One region of the Streptomyces sp. NPDC001728 genome, then DNA from elsewhere that is predicted to be linked to it. Evidence: riboswitches for the same ligand, from Rfam matches in the RefSeq annotation. Region 1 holds a riboswitch; the other holds the start of a gene.

Region 1 (4,382 bases):
ATCTACGCGATCTGCGACCTGCTCGGGGTGCCCGAGGAGGACCAGGACGACTTCCGCGACTGGGCCGGGATGATGATCCGGCACGGCGGCGGGCCGCGCGGCGGGGTCGCCCGGTCGGTCAAGAAGATGCGCGGCTACCTCGCCGAGCTGATCCACCGCAAGCGCGAGGAGCCCGGGGACGACCTCATCTCGGGGCTCATCAAGGCCTCCGACCACGGTGAGCACCTCACCGAGAACGAGGCCGCCGCGATGGCCTTCATCCTGCTCTTCGCCGGCTTCGAAACCACCGTAAATCTGGTCGGAAACGGACTTTACGCGCTTCTCCGTCACCCCGAGCAGCGCGAGCGCCTCCAGGCCTCGATCGCCGCCGGTGAGACCGGACTCCTGGAGACCGGCATCGAGGAGCTGCTGCGGTACGACGGGCCCGTGGAGATGGCCACCTGGCGGTACGCCACCCAGAACCTGACCGTCGGCGGCCAGGAGATCCCGGCGGGCGACCCCGTGCTCGTGGTGCTCGCCGCCGCCGACCGGGACCCGGAGCGGTTCGAGGGGCCGGACGTCCTCGACCTCGCCCGGCGCGACAACCAGCACCTCGGGTACGGCCACGGCATCCACTACTGCCTGGGTGCGCCGCTCGCCCGCCTCGAAGGGCAGACGGCGCTGGCCACCCTGCTGACTCGCCTTCCGGACCTGCGACTTGCCGCCGATCCGGACGAACTGCGGTGGCGCGGCGGGCTCATCATGCGTGGATTGCGCACGCTTCCGGTGGAGTTCTCCCCATCCGTACGTCTCCCGTGATCCCACGGTGAACTGACGGAGTGTCAAGAATGTGATCTTCGCGTGATCGTGCGGCCATCGACTTGTGATGAGCGTTCGAATGCGGCTACGTTTCGCCGCAGTCTCAGCCGTCACGCGAAAGGCGCTCCTATGCGTTCCGGGAACGGACGACACCGTCGCCCCCGTCAGGCCCCCGCCCTCGTCGTCGCCGCGGGCGTGACCGGATCCGCCATGGCGCTGCCGCTGCTCGCCACCGGATCCGCCTCCGCCGCCGACGCCGCCACCTGGGACCGGGTCGCCGAGTGCGAGTCCGGCGGTCAGTGGAACGCCAACTTCGGCAACGGCATGTACGGCGGCCTCCAGTTCACCCAGGGCAGCTGGGAGCGCCACGGCGGCCTGGCGTACGCGCCCAGCCCCGACCTGGCCAGCCGCGCCCAGCAGATCGCGGTGGCCGAGAAGGCGCTCGCGAAGGGCTCCCTGGAATGGGCCACCTGCGCACCGATCGCCGGCCTGAAGAACGACGGCACGGCCCCCGGCGTGAACCCGGGCCCGGCCGCGCTGCCGAAGGCGCCCGCGGGACCGGTCGCCGAGTCGAACCGGACCTCGGGCCTGCCGTCCTCCGACACCGCCGGTGCGGCGCGGACGGCCGAGCGGGACGCCCGTACGGCCACGCCCGCCGCTCCCGGCACCCCGACCACTCCTGTGACCCCCACCGCGCCGACGACGCCTCCGGCGGCCACGACGCCGGGAACGTCCACCACTCCGGGCACCCCGACCGCTCCCGCTGCGCCCGATACGTCCGCTACGCCGGACTCGTCCGCCATGCCCGGCATGCCGGGTGATGACGTGTCGTCGGCCACTCCCGGGACCGGGAAGCACCGGGGCGGGGCCGCTCCGGAGGGTGGTGCGAAGCCGGGCACTTCGCCCGAATCGGGCCGACACGCCTCGACCGGCGTCGAGCTGGCGGGGGACACCGCGGCGACGCCCGCGCCTGACGCCGCGAAGGATTCGGGCGCAACGGACACTTCCGGCACTTCGGGCGCGTACACCGTGCGGCCGGGTGACAGCCTGTCCGACATCGCACAGCAGAACGAACTCCCCGGAGGCTGGACGGCGCTCTATGACGCCAACCGCCGGACCGTCGGTGTCGATCCGGACCTCATCCTTCCTGGTCAGAGCCTTGACCTGACGAACGGTTCGCTCGCGAAGAAGGAGTGATTCGGGATCAAATGTCCGGATCTGGGTAAGTGAGACATGGGTCTCTTCGCCCCAACTGGCGTGTCCCGTCCGAGAAATCCGCTCCCGTCACCTCTCACCTGCGCAAACACTCCCAACCGGAAGGCAAGCAGGGGCGATATTTCCGCAATGCGCCTCTTTGAACTTCCAGTGGGTCTGTGTCTACGGTCGTCACCGCTCGCCACCGCGGGCCCCGTCGACCGAAACGCCGAATCCTGCCGTCGGCCGATGGGAACAGTCGTCGCGTCAGCGCCGAAGGCAGGAGTGGGGGACCCAAGGTAAGTGCCGGTCCCGGCCGTTGAGAAAGACGGCCGACGACGGGCTTGGGGTGAAGCCGCGTGCAAGGACACGCGGCCGGGCAACTTTCCGGCCCGAACCCGACAGCTCACCTCACAGGCGTCGGTGAGGAGTACTTCCATGCTGTTTTCCGGTAAGGGCAAACACCGTCGTCCCTCCAAGGCCACCCAGGTCGCCACGCTCGTCGGCGTCACCGGTGTCGCCGTCGCCGCCCCGCTGATGACCGCGGGCACCGCCTCGGCCGCCACGGTCTCCGAGTGGGACCGCGTCGCCCAGTGCGAGTCCGGCGGCAACTGGTCCATCAACACGGGCAACGGCTACTACGGCGGCCTCCAGTTCTCGGCCTCCACCTGGGCCGCGTACGGCGGCACCGCCTACGCCTCGACCGCCAACCAGGCGTCGAAGTCCCAGCAGATCGCCATCGGCGAGAAGGTCCTCGCGGGCCAGGGCAAGGGTGCCTGGCCGAGCTGCGGTGTGGGCCTCTCCGGTGCCTCCTACGACGGCGGCGCCGCCGAGAGCACCCCGAAGAGCGCCACCCAGCAGCCGAGCCAGCAGCCGAAGCCGGAGCGGAAGGCCGAGCAGCCGACCACCCGCAGCGAGCAGCGCCAGGCCCCGAAGAAGGCCGCGCAGCAGCAGGCCGCGCCGAAGGCCGCCAAGCAGACCGTCACCACCCCGGCCGGCAAGACGGTCAAGAAGGGTGACGGCGAGTACAAGGTCGTGGCCGGCGACACCCTCAGCAAGATCGCCCAGGCGCACGGCGTCAAGGGCGGCTGGGCCAAGCTCTTCGAGCTGAACAAGGACGTCGTCGAGAACGCCGACCTCATCTACCCGGGCCAGCAGCTCCACCTGAAGTAGGGCCCGGCGGTCCCTGTGAGTCCGGCGGCTCGCACGGACCCCACGACCCGCCCGCGGTGACCACCCCGGCCCGACGCGCCCTCCCCCGTGCGCGTCGGGCCGGGGTTCCCCCGTTCCAGGGGCGCTTTGCGGTTACTGTCCAGTAGATACGGGGTCCTTCGTCCCGGGATGCATGCCCTTGGGTCCTTTTTCGTCCCAGGGGGCGGGCGCCCGGCTGGCCGGAGGCTCCGCGCCGGTTAGGCTCTTGTCGCAAGGCCGGTCGACCCTGCGCCGGCCATGCGTCACATCCAGCGTCACATCCCAAAAAGGAGATGCTCGTGCCGTCCATCGACGTCGTCGTAGCCCGGGAAATCCTGGACTCCCGAGGCAACCCCACGGTCGAGGTCGAGGTCGGCCTCGACGACGGCAGCACCGGCCGTGCTGCCGTTCCGTCCGGCGCCTCCACCGGTGCGTTCGAGGCCATCGAGCTTCGCGACGGTGACCCGAACCGCTACATGGGCAAGGGTGTCGAGAAGGCCGTCCTCGCCGTCATCGAGCAGATCGGCCCGGAGCTCGTCGGCTACGACGCCACCGAGCAGCGCCTGATCGACCAGGCCATGTTCGACCTGGACGCCACGGAGAACAAGGGCTCGCTCGGCGCCAACGCCATCCTCGGCGTCTCCCTCGCCGTCGCGCACGCCGCCTCCGAGGCCTCGGACCTCCCCCTCTTCCGCTACCTCGGCGGCCCGAACGCGCACCTGCTGCCCGTTCCGATGATGAACATCCTGAACGGTGGGTCGCACGCCGACTCCAACGTCGACATCCAGGAGTTCATGATCGCCCCGATCGGCGCGGAGTCCTTCTCCGAGGCCCTCCGCTGGGGCGCCGAGATCTACCACACGCTCAAGGGCGTGCTGAAGCGCAAGGGCCTCTCCACCGGCCTCGGCGACGAGGGCGGCTTCGCCCCGAACCTCGAGTCGAACCGCGCCGCACTCGACCTCATCGTCGAGGCCATCAAGGAGGCCGGCTACACCCCGGGCTCCGACGTCGCGCTCGCGCTCGACGTCGCCGCGTCCGAGTTCTACAAGGACGGCAAGTACGAGTTCGAGGGCAAGTCCCGCTCGGCCGCCGAGATGACCGAGTACTACGAGGAGCTCGTCTCCGCGTACCCGATGGTCTCCATCGAGGACCCGCTGTTCGAGGACGACTGGGCGGGCTGGAAGGTCCTCACCGACAAG
Region 2 (4,382 bases), on a different contig from region 1:
GCGAGAGCGACAGCGACGAGGAAGAGGGGGCGGACCAGTGACCGACACTGCCGCGTCTTTGACGAGCATGGACTTCCACCCGCAGCCGGCGCCCGGTGTCGCTCGCCCCTGGGCCTTCCCGGCCCCGGACCGCGGCGCCCTGGACAACGGTCTGACGCTGCTCACCAGCCACCGTCCCGGCCAGCAGGTCGTGGCCGTGGAGATCTTCCTGCCGGCCCCGCTGGACGCCGAGCCCGCCGGGCTCGACGGCGTCGCGACCATCATGGCCCGCGCGCTCTCCGAGGGCACCGACAAGCACAGTGCCGAGGAGTTCGCGGCCGAGCTGGAGCGCTGCGGCGCCACGCTCGACGCGCACGCGGACCACCCGGGCGTACGGGTCTCCCTGGAGGTCCCGGTCTCCCGGCTGCACAAGGCGCTCGGGCTGCTCTCCGAGGCCCTGATCGCCCCGGCGTTCCTGGACACCGAGGTCGAGCGTCTGGTGCGCAACCGGCTGGACGAGATCCCGCACGAGACCGCCAACCCGGCCCGTCGCGCGGCCAAGCAGCTCTCCAAGGAGCTGTTCCCGGCCGAGTCCCGGATGTCCCGGCCGCGCCAGGGCACGGAGGAGACCGTCGAGGCGATCGACGCCGCCGCCGTCCGCGCCTTCTTCGAGGCGCACGTCCGGCCCGCGACGGCCACCGCCGTGGTCGTCGGCGACCTGACCGGCGTCGACCTGGACAAGGTCCTCGCGGAGACCCTGGGTGCCTGGACCGGCGAGCCGGCCGAGCCGCTCCCGATGCCGCCGATCACCGCGGACGACACCGGACGGGTCGTCATCGTGGACCGTCCGGGCGCCGTCCAGACCCAGTTGCTGATCGGCCGCATCGGCGCCGACCGGCACGCCCGCGTCTGGCCGGCCCAGGTGCTGGGCTCTTACTGCCTCGGTGGCACCCTCACCTCGCGACTCGACCGGGTCCTGCGCGAGGAGAAGGGCTACACCTACGGCGTGCGGGCCTTCGGGCAGGTGCTCCGCTCGGACGCCGAGGGGAACGGCGCCGCGATGCTCGCCATCAGCGGTTCCGTCGACACCCCCAACACGGGCCCGGCTCTCGACGACCTGTGGAGGGTGCTGCGCACCCTGGCAGCCGAGGGGCTCACGGACGCGGAGCGCGAGACGGCCGTGCAGAACCTGGTGGGCGTCGCGCCGCTCAAGTACGAGACGGCCGCCTCGGTCGCCGGGACGCTCGCCGACCAGGTCGAGCAGCACCTCCCGGACGACTACCAGGCGCAGTTGTACGCGCGCCTGGCCGAGACCGGCACGGTCGAGGCGACCGCGGCCGTGGTCAGCGCCTTCCCGGTGGACCGGCTCGTCACCGTCCTGGTGGGCGACGCGGCGCAGATCGCGGAGCCGGTGCGCGCGCTCGGCATCGGTGAAGTGACGGTCGTGACCGGCTGATTCCGGTCGCCGAACCGGCAACGGAGAACCCCGACGGGATAGTTCGTCGGGGTTCTCCGCTTTGTCCGTATTGACGGTAAGTCTCATCGTATGGCCTGTGGCATGTCTTACAAAAAGCGCGTCTGGTTGGTGATCGACAGGCGATCCGCATAGCGTCGGTGCGGCTGTTCGCCAGTTGCACGCGCCGCATCCGCGGCATCGGACAGTCATCGCCGAGTCCCCGTCAGGCGCGAGCCTGGGGAGCCGGGGACCCACGCGTAGTCCCTGGGGTGAATCGGGCGCCTTCGTCTCGTACGGAGGGGCTCGTAGGAGACCTTCCTGCTCCGAACCCGTCAGCTAACCCGGTAGGCGAGAAGGAAGGAAAGGACCAGCCCCTCCATGGCGTTCACCCGTGCCACCGGGAAGCATCGTGCTCCGAGCCGGACGGTGCGCCGCACGGCGGGCATCGCCGGCGTCGCGACGCTCGCCACCACCGGCGTCATCGGAACCCTCGCCTCCCCGGCGCTCGCCGCCGACACGGACAACCGCTCCGTCGAGGACACCGGCCTCACCCGGGTCATCACCGAGGACTCCCTCGCGGACCGGCTCAACGCCCAGGCCGACGCCCAGGACCGGGAGGCCTTCGAGGCCGCCGCCAAGGCGAAGGCCCAGGCCGAGGCGAAGCGCAAGGCCGAGGCCCGCGCCAAGGAGATCCGTCAGGCCAAGGAGCGCGCCGCCCGCGAGGCCGAGCGCCGTCGTCTGGCCTCCTTCCAGCTCCCCGTCGACGGCTCTTACGTGTCCACCGGCTACAAGACCGGCGGCTCGCTCTGGTCCTCCGGCAGCCACTCCGGCATCGACTTCCACGCCGCCTACGGCAGCAACGTCGTCTCCGTCGGCTCCGGCACCGTCGTCGAGGCCGGCTGGGGCGGCGCGTACGGCAACAACATCGTCATCCGGATGCACGACGGCACGTACACCCAGTACGGCCACCTGTCCTCCATCGACGTGTACGTCGGCCAGAGCGTCGAGCCCGGCCAGCACATAGGCGTCTCCGGCTCGACCGGCAACTCGACCGGCCCGCACCTCCACTTCGAGGCGCGCACGAGCCCCGACTACGGCTCGGACATCAACCCGCTGTCCTACCTGCGCGCCCGCGGCGTCAACGTCTGACACCGGCGGCACGCATCACAAAAGCCCCGGCTCGTGCTGAGCCGGGGCTTTTCGTCGGTCGAAAACCCTTCACATTCCGTGCGGCCATCGGAAATACCCACGGGCTGCAATAGAGTCGGAGGCCGGGCGCGGAAAGGCGCCGATCGAATTGTCTCGCGCGACCAAGGCGGAGGTCGGACATGCGCATTCCCGCGCACTCGGTGTGCACGGCGATCCGGGACGACATCGTCTCCGGCGTCTTCGAGCGGGGGAGCCGGCTGACCGAGGACCAGCTCGCCCGTCGGTACGGGGTCTCCCGCGTCCCGGTCCGTGAGGCGCTGCGCACCCTGGAGTCGGAGGGCTTCGTCGTCACCCGCCGCCACGCGGGCGCCCAGGTCGCCGAGCCCACCGAGCAGGAGGCGGCCGATCTGCTCGACATGCGGGCGCTGCTCGAACCGCTGGGGGCGGCGCGGGCGGCCCAGCGGCGTACGGAGGCGCATCTCAAGGTCCTCCGCGGCCTGGTCAGGCTGGGTCAGGAGCGGGCCAGGCGCGGCCAGGGCGAGGATCTGCGCTCACTCGGCGGCTGGTTCCACGAGACGCTCGCGCAGGCCTCCGGGAGCCCCGCCCTGACGGCGCTGCTGACCCAGCTGCGGCACAAGATCGCCTGGATGTACGTGGTCGAGCAGCCCGAACGGCCGGTGGAGGCCTGGGCCGAGCACGGCGCGATCGTGGACGCCGTGGCGCGCGGCGACGCCGAGCGGGCGAGGGCGCTGACGGCGCTGCACGCGGAACGCTCGCAGGCGCTGCACCGGCTCAAGAGGCCGGACCGGGGCCGTGTGAGGGTTTCGCAACATGTCGTCAACACGGCGAGTGCCCGGAATTAACGCGGGCGCCGTATACAAGGAATGGGAATTCGGCGGGGGTGTTTCGGGGTGCCCGTATTATCTCTTGCTGCCGTCCGTCCTTTTGTGCTGCCGGGGAATCGGGCGGCACGAGAGGGCGAAAGAGGGCGCGTGAAAGTCCGGCGGAAAGCGAAGGGCCGTACCTGCCGGGGTTCCGGCGGGCACGGCCCTTCGTCGTACGGGTGGGTCGGGTGGACCCGGATCAGACGGTCTCGGGGAGCTCGTCCAGGCCCTCCGCGACCAGCTTCGCCAGGCGGTCCAGCGCGACCTCGGCGCCGTCGGCCTCCGAAGCGAGGACGATCTCCTCGCCGCCCTGCGCGCCCAGACCGAGCACCGCGAGCATGGAGGCGGCGTTCACGGGCGTGCCGTCGGACTTGGCGATCGTCACCGGAACGCCGGAAGCCGTGGCGGCACGGACGAAGATGGACGCGGGGCGGGCGTGCAGGCCCTCGGCCCAGCCGACGTTGACGCGGCGCTCAGCCATGGTGTTGCCCTTCAAGTCTTAAGCGGTTGTCTAGACCAGTCTCTCACGGGATGCTCCGTGCTCACGCCGACCTCGGACCCGGATCGGACCGCCTTTCGGCCCTTGTGTGCCGCGCCCGGCGTGCTCCTACCTTGCACGGCGCACCCCCGCCGCGCGACCGATGTCGCCGCTGTGTCGCGACCGTGTCGTGACCGGTGCCGGGGCCGGTGCCGCGACCGGTGCGGTGGCCGGTGCCGTGGCCGTGTCGCGGCCTTAGGCTGACCCCATGCAGAGCGCGTCGGAGCAGTCGGAAGCGGCGGACCAGCCGGACCACAGCTACCCCGACCACTGGGAAGCGGACGTGGTGCTGCGCGACGGAGGCACCGCGCGCATCAGGCCCATCACGGCCGACGACGCCGAGCGGCTCGTCAGCTTCTACGAGCAGGTCTCGGAC

The links. Region 1 has a riboswitch for cyclic di-AMP ahead of ABT154_RS30370 (transglycosylase family protein). Riboswitches for the same ligand answer to the same signal wherever they lie in the genome.
Region 2: another riboswitch for cyclic di-AMP. It lies ahead of ABT154_RS20325 (M23 family metallopeptidase); the one in region 1 lies ahead of ABT154_RS30370 (transglycosylase family protein).

The regions. Positions count from the first base shown of each region.
Region 1 covers NZ_JBEOZK010000027.1:37,394-41,775, forward strand. Annotated here, with positions in the region: gene ABT154_RS30360 (cytochrome P450 family protein) at 1-798, shown strand, start outside; gene ABT154_RS30365 (LysM peptidoglycan-binding domain-containing protein) at 928-1,995, shown strand; cyclic di-AMP (ydaO/yuaA leader) riboswitch at 2,254-2,427, shown strand; gene ABT154_RS30370 (transglycosylase family protein) at 2,431-3,165, shown strand; gene eno (phosphopyruvate hydratase) at 3,477-4,382, shown strand, end outside.
Region 2 covers NZ_JBEOZK010000013.1:42,746-47,127, reverse strand. Annotated here, with positions in the region: gene ABT154_RS20335 (M16 family metallopeptidase) at 1-41, shown strand, start outside; gene ABT154_RS20330 (M16 family metallopeptidase) at 68-1,435, shown strand; cyclic di-AMP (ydaO/yuaA leader) riboswitch at 1,636-1,801, shown strand; gene ABT154_RS20325 (M23 family metallopeptidase) at 1,814-2,584, shown strand; gene ABT154_RS20320 (GntR family transcriptional regulator) at 2,764-3,447, shown strand; gene ABT154_RS20315 (HPr family phosphocarrier protein) at 3,668-3,949, opposite strand; gene ABT154_RS20310 (bifunctional acetate--CoA ligase family protein/GNAT family N-acetyltransferase) at 4,215-4,382, shown strand, end outside.